Regions from separate parts of the Sinorhizobium sp. BG8 genome, predicted to be linked through region 1. Evidence: predicted binding sites of a transcription regulator. Region 1 holds the regulator's gene; each other region holds the start of a gene.
What was found. The regulator PhoB, encoded in region 1, activates phosphate uptake and scavenging genes when phosphate is short. The targets are predictions, from matches to a motif close to TGTCATNNANCTGTCAT.
Positions count from the first base shown of each region.

Region 2: a site for PhoB is predicted at 1,393-1,409, ahead of F3Y30_RS02390 (DUF2794 domain-containing protein). Genes of this name have one in related genera too.
Region 3: a site for PhoB is predicted at 1,230-1,246, ahead of F3Y30_RS10885 (esterase-like activity of phytase family protein). Genes of this name have one in related genera too.

Region 1 is NZ_CP044011.1:1,223,168-1,225,432, forward strand. It holds gene phoU (phosphate signaling complex protein PhoU) at 43-756, shown strand; gene phoB (phosphate regulon transcriptional regulator PhoB) at 806-1,489, shown strand; gene F3Y30_RS05665 (GcrA family cell cycle regulator) at 1,595-2,113, opposite strand.
Region 2 is NZ_CP044011.1:504,132-506,396, reverse strand. It holds partial or broken gene pyc (pyruvate carboxylase) at 1-226, shown strand, start outside; gene F3Y30_RS02395 (GNAT family N-acetyltransferase) at 400-960, shown strand; gene F3Y30_RS02390 (DUF2794 domain-containing protein) at 977-1,372, opposite strand; gene F3Y30_RS02385 (thioredoxin family protein) at 1,782-2,265, opposite strand, start outside.
Region 3 is NZ_CP044011.1:2,323,305-2,325,569, forward strand. It holds gene lon (endopeptidase La) at 1-663, shown strand, start outside; gene hupB (HU family DNA-binding protein) at 870-1,142, shown strand; gene F3Y30_RS10885 (esterase-like activity of phytase family protein) at 1,311-2,265, shown strand, end outside.

The sequences.
Region 1 (2,265 bases):
GCGGATCATCCGAGCAGAACATTTGCCCTCGAGGAACCGAACATGTCTCATACCCATATCGTGACAGCCTTCGACGAAGAGCTGAAATACCTGGCGCGCCGAATTTCGGAAATGGGCGGTCTTGCCGAACAGATGGTCGCGGACTCGGTCCGCGCCCTGGTCAATTCGGATCTGGCCCTGGCACAGAAGGTCATCTCGGACGATATCGTCCTCGATGATGCCGAGCGCCAGATCGGCGAGAAGGCAATCGTCACGATCGCCCGTCGGCAGCCGGTTGCCGCCGACCTCCGCGAGATCATGGGATCCATCCGGATCGCCGCCGATCTCGAGCGCGTGGGCGATCTAGGCAAGAACAACGCCAAGCGCGTTATCGCCGTCGCCGGCTCCGGCATCCCGCGCAAGCTCGCGCGTGGTCTCGAGCATCTGGCGGAACTTGCCCTGGTGCAGCTCAAGGAGGTCCTCGACGTCTACGCCTCCCGCTCGCCGGAAAAGGCGAGAAGCATCCGGGAACGTGACGAGGAAATCGACGCGATCTACACGTCGCTCTTCCGCGAGCTCCTGACCTACATGATGGAAGATCCGCGCAACATCACGCCGTGCACGCACCTCCTGTTCTGCGCGAAGAACATCGAGCGCATCGGCGACCACGCGACCAACATCGCCGAGACGATCTACTACATGACGACCGGATCCCAGCCGGAAGGCGAACGTCCGAAGGATGACCATACCGCCTCGGTTGGGGCGATCAACGAATGACCATTCTGGTCTCCCGGGCCAAGCCCGGAAAGGCAGGAAGGATTGCTGAATGATACCCAGAATTGCAGTTGTTGAAGACGAGGAGGCGCTGAGCGTCCTGCTGCGCTACAATCTCGAGGCCGAGGGCTTCGAGGTTGATACGATCCTTCGCGGGGACGAGGCGGAAATCCGCCTTCAGGAACGTCAGCCCGACCTCCTCATCCTCGATTGGATGCTGCCCGGGGTTTCAGGCATCGAGCTGTGCCGGCGCCTGCGCCAGCGGTCGGAAACCGAACGGCTGCCGATCATCATGCTGACGGCACGCGGCGAGGAAAGCGAACGCGTGCGTGGCCTCGCCACCGGCGCCGACGACTACGTGGTCAAGCCCTTCTCGACGCCGGAACTGATGGCCCGGGTCAAGGCGATGCTGCGGCGCGCGCGCCCGGAGGTCGTCTCGACGCTCCTGCGCTGCGGGGATATCGAGCTCGACAGGGAAACCCATCGCGTGCATCGAAAGGCACGGGAGGTGCGGCTCGGCCCGACCGAATTCCGTCTTCTGGAGTTCCTGATGGTGGCGCCAGGGCGCGTGTTCTCCCGTTCCCAGCTCCTCGACGGCGTCTGGGGCCACGACATCTATGTCGATGAGCGCACCGTCGACGTCCACGTCGGCCGCCTGCGCAAGGCACTGAACTTCTCCAACATGCAGGACGTAATCCGGACTGTCCGCGGCGCGGGATATTCGCTCGAGGCCTGAATGCGGCAGGAGCACTGCCCGGTTCCGATTGAGAACGAGGATTTCGTCATCTGAAATGAAAAACGGGCCCGATCGGGCCCGTTTTTCGTTTGATGCGGAAGGAACTCAGCGCGCTCTGCGGCGATCTGCCGAAGGCTGGTAGGCCAGCCGCTGATGGTAGTTGCAATAGGGCGAGTTGTCCGGGGAGTCGTTGCCGCAGAAGTGGAACTCCTCCTTCAGCGGATCGCCGATCGGCCACTTGCAGGTGCGCTCGGTGAGTTCCGTCAGTTCGAGGCGCCGGGACATCGGCACCACGACGTTGCCGGCCGGAACGATTTCCTGCTCGATGTCGAAGTCGACCTCGATCTCTTCCTTGATGACGGTGGCGCCTGCCGGGCGGGCAACCGTGCGCGTCGTCACGCGTGCCGCATAGTTCGGTGCCCGCGGGGCGGATGTCGGACGCTTCGGCCGTGCCGCGGTCGGCGTGCCGCCCGATTTCGCCCGGCCCGGGAGATTGAGCCGATGGACCTTGCCGATGACGGCATTGCGGCTGACCCCGCCGAGCTGTGCGGCGATCTGGCTCGCGCTCAGCCCCTCCGACCATAGCTTCTTGAGTCTCTCGACCCTCTCGTCTGTCCAATTCATGGTCTCGTCTCCGTTTCGGCGCCGGTGAGTGAAGAATCCCTCCCCGCTGCTCCGGACGAATCCGGAACATGGGCGCGTTAACACTGTTGGTGACTAGTTCCGCCGCATGCAGTCTAGCAATTGATTAACAAACTAAAGGTAGGGGGACTCTG
Region 2 (2,265 bases), 720 kb from region 1:
GCCCGGCAACGCCTTGCATCTTGGTGCGCCAATGCCGGGGGTCGTCTCCACGGTTGCGATTTCCGCCGGCCAGGCCGTGAAGGCGGGCGACATCCTGCTCTCCATTGAAGCGATGAAGATGGAGACGGCTCTTCACGCCGAGAAGGACGGAACGATCGTCGAGGTACTCGTCAAGGCGGGAGATCAGATCGACGCGAAGGATCTTCTCGTCGTCTACGGCGCATAGTGCCGGCTCACGAGCCTCGGATTGAGTTCCGAGGCTCGACGTCGATCTGACGCGTGAGCACGGCCGCAGGGGCTGTGCAGTCGCGATACACCTCCTGCCTCCGGGGCGGGCTTGCTTGATCCGGCGGACAGGATGTGACATGGACATCGCGTTTCAAGCATTTGAGCGCATCCATGAATTACATCATCCGCGCAGCCGATTCAGGCGATATTGCAGCCTTCACCGAGATCTATCGAGAGTCGGTGCTGAATGGCGTCGCGAGCTATGAGATCGATCCGCCTTCTTTCGAGGAAATGCGCACCCGCTATGCCTCGATCACGGAACAGGGATACCCTTACATTGTCGCGGTGGAGCAGACCGGTCTAATTCTCGGCTATGCCTATGCTTCGGCTTTCCGCACCCGCCCGGCCTATCGCTGGCTTGTCGAGGACTCGATCTACCTGGCTCCCGATGCCCGTGGAAAGGGAGTCGGCAAGGCATTGCTTGCGGATCTTATCCGGCGTTCCACCGATCTCGGTTTTCGCCAAATGGTGGCCGTCATAGGCGGTGCTCATCCGGCGTCGATCGCTGTGCATCGCTCAGCCGGATTCGAGCACGGCGGTCTCATGAAGGCGACCGGGTTCAAACATGGTCGCTGGCTCGATACGGTGATCATGCAGAAATCGCTGGGAGAGGGTGCGGAAAGCGATCCGACGCTCGATGCGCATCCGGCGACGAACAGGGCCGCGGACTGACGGATCCCCCGGATGGTCAGGTCTCGATGAGCTTGAGCGACTTGTCGAAGATCTTGAGAACCTGCAGCAGGTCGTGGCCGCGCTTCAGGATCGTGCCATGGGTGTTCACTACGCTGAAAGCGCCTTGCCTGGCCGCAAGCTTTGGGTTCTTTTCGATCCTGTAGAGGGGCATTTCGCCCGAGCGCTTGAATACCGAGAAGACGGCCTTTTCCTTCGTGTGGTCTATCGCATAGTCGCGCCACTCACCTTCCCCGACCATCCGTCCGTAGACCCAGAGGATGGCATCGAGTTCTCGGCGATGGAAGGTGATGGGGAGTGGATCCTTGCTGCTGCGGTACTCCCGCAGGTCCACGACAACCCCGGATCCCTGTGATCCGGCCTGGTTTCGAGGCGAATCCGGCTGATCAGTCATCGAATCTCCGCGTCTCGACTATGACGGACAGATGACAGTTTGCCTGACAAGAATTGAAAAGCAAGTCGATCCGGCTCGCGACCTGCATTCAAAATTGCTTGTTGCCGCAATTCAGCCCAAACGGCGCCTAAATTAGAAGAGAAAGTTCGCGCGTTGCTCTCGCAGCCGGTTCGCTTTGCATGTGCGGTAAATCGGTTCGGCGCGAGAGCACGCGTCGAAGCTTATGCCTGTATTCCGTTGCCGGAAGCTTCGTCAAGGTCCGGGTCGGTCGCCTTCGAACCCTAAGCCCCAGCCCCTCGAAGCGACCGGGCCGGACCGCCCCTTTCAACGGATCATCGATCCGCGGTCCCGCTCTCCATCTCTCCTGCCGAACGCCCTTTCATCCCTGGTCGCCGGATATCGATTCCGGCTATCGGCCTGCGCTGTCGAGCGCGCCGTCGACAGCAGGCGACAGGCCGGGGCGCGTGCCGTCGGCGGTAAGGACTGCGGCGCCCAGGATGGCGCCGGGCGTATCGGCCGAACGCATTCTCTGCAGAAGGATGGCGCAACCGCTGTTCTGGGCCTTGGCGAGCATCGCCGCAGGCAAGATCAGGTTTGCTTCGCTTCCTTCCCACATGCCGATGGTCTGCAGGTCCGTCACGGCGTTCCAGTATTGAACGGTGCGCCCCTTGTTCTCGCCGGTTTCAATTTTCACCGCGCGCTGGCGATCGAAGTAGGCGACGACGATGTTTGCCTTGCCCTTTCCAGCGCCAACCCGGATACGGATCTCATCCCCGTTGATCTCCGCCTTGACCGGCACGGAAAGACCCTTGCTCTCCGTTTGCAGCTCACCGATTCGCCGCCGGATCGCATCCAGGTTGGATCCGTTCATGTGCTCGCGTCCGTTCAGGACG
Region 3 (2,265 bases), 1.1 Mb from region 1:
CACGGCGAAGCCGAACGCGACGATCAGGTCGGCGTGGTTACTGGGCTTGCCTGGACCGAGGTCGGCGGCGAACTGCTGACGATCGAAGGCGTGAGCCTGCCGGGTGGCAAGGGCCGCATGACGGTGACCGGCAACCTGAAGGACGTGATGAAGGAATCGATTTCCGCAGCGGCCTCCTATGTCCGCTCGCGCGCCGTCGATTTCGGCATCGAGCCTCCGCGGTTCGACAAGAACGACATCCACGTGCACGTGCCGGAAGGTGCGACGCCGAAGGATGGTCCGTCGGCCGGCGTCGCAATGGCGACCGCCATCGTCTCCATCATGACCGGCATTCCGGTCTCGAAGGATGTGGCGATGACGGGCGAGATCACGCTTCGCGGACGTGTCCTGCCGATCGGTGGCCTGAAGGAAAAGCTGCTTGCAGCGCTTCGCGGCGGCATCAAGAAGGTGCTGATCCCGGAAGAGAATGCCAAGGATCTGGCAGACATTCCGGACAACGTGAAGAACAACATGGAGATCGTTCCGGTATCCCGAATGGGAGAGGTGATCGAGCATGCGCTGGTCCGCAAGCCGGAGCCGATCGAGTGGGATATGACCCAGCAGGCGGCCGCATCCAAGACCGTCGAATCGGCTGATGAGGCGGGCGCTTCGGTTGCTCATTGAGCGTTGATGGCCCCCATTCGGGCCCGCGCAACGAACCAAAACGCGAAAGACCGGCAATTTTTGCCGGTCTTTTTTGTTTGAAGGTTGCAAAAAGCTTGGATTCTGAGGGGGTACAGCGCAAATACGGTTGCGGCAGACATGGCGATGCGTATTCTGCCCCCGACTTGTATTTGAGTCGTTTCGAACCGTAAGAAAGGGGTGGAAACATGAACAAGAATGAACTCGTGTCCGCAGTGGCTGAGAAGTCTGGCCTGTCGAAGACGGATGCAGCGTCCGCTGTCGACGCCGTATTTGACACCATCCAGGGCGAACTCAAGAACGGCGGCGATGTTCGCCTTGTCGGTTTCGGTAATTTCTCCGTATCGCGCCGCGAAGCCTCTAAGGGGCGCAACCTGTCGACCGGCGCCGAGATCGAGATTCCTGCACGCAACGTGCCGAAGTTCTCGGCCGGCAAGGGCCTGAAGGACGCCGTCAACTAATTGACGGCAATGCCGACGCCGTGCTTGCACGGCGATCAGCTCGGAGAGTTGGGGTCCGGTTTTCCGGGCCCTTTTTCTTTGTTCTCCTGTCATCTCACTGTCATGCATCTGTAACATGCAGGCGCCAGAAACCCCGTGTTTCCTGCAACGGGATCTGGGAGAATTCATATGAAGACCCGTACTATCATCGCCGTCGTCACGGCCGCTCTTGCTGCCTCCACGGCATCCATTGCCCATGCCGAACCGGTATTCAATCGCATTGCGTCCTTCGCCGTCGCCGACAACCTGCCGGCGGACGCGGACCAAAAGAGCCCGACCTCTTCGGAGATCATTGCTGCGAGCAACGATGGCAACACGCTCGTCTATTCCGACAGCCCGTTCAAGGCGATCGGCTTCATCGACATCACCGATGCGACGGCCCCCAAGGCGGGCGGAATTGTCTCCTTCGAAGGCGAGCCGACCTCCGTGGCGATTGCCGGAGCCAAGGCCCTCGTTGCTGTCAATACGCGCAAGAGCTTTGTGGAGCCGTCCGGCTTTCTGGCGACCGTCGACATAGCCTCGAAGAAGATCGAGGAGCGTTGCGATCTGGGCGGCCAGCCGGATTCCGTTGCGGTCAACAAGGACCGCACCCTTGCTGCGATCGCGATAGAGAATGAGCGCGACGAAGAGGTCAATGACGGCGACTTGCCGCAGATGCCGGCCGGTGATCTGGTCCTCCTGTCGCTCAAGGATGGCGTTGCCGACTGCGGCTCGATCAAGCATGTCACGCTGACCGGCCTGGCCGACGTTGCCGGCGAAGATCCGGAACCGGAATTCGTTTCCTTCAACAGCCTCGACGAAGTTGCGCTGACGCTGCAGGAGAACAACTACATCGTCATCATCGACGGAAAGACCGGCACGGTGAAGAACCACTTCTCCGCCGGTAAGGTGAGCCTCGAAGGCGTCGACACGAGGAAGGACGGTGCGCTGAAGTTCACCGGCGAGGTCAAGGACGTCGCCCGCGAGCCCGACGCCGTCAAGTGGCTCGACGACAACCGCCTCGTTGTTGCCAATGAAGGCGACTGGAAGGGCGGCGCGCGCGGCTTCACGATCTTCAGCAAGGACGGCAAGGTCCTTTACGAGA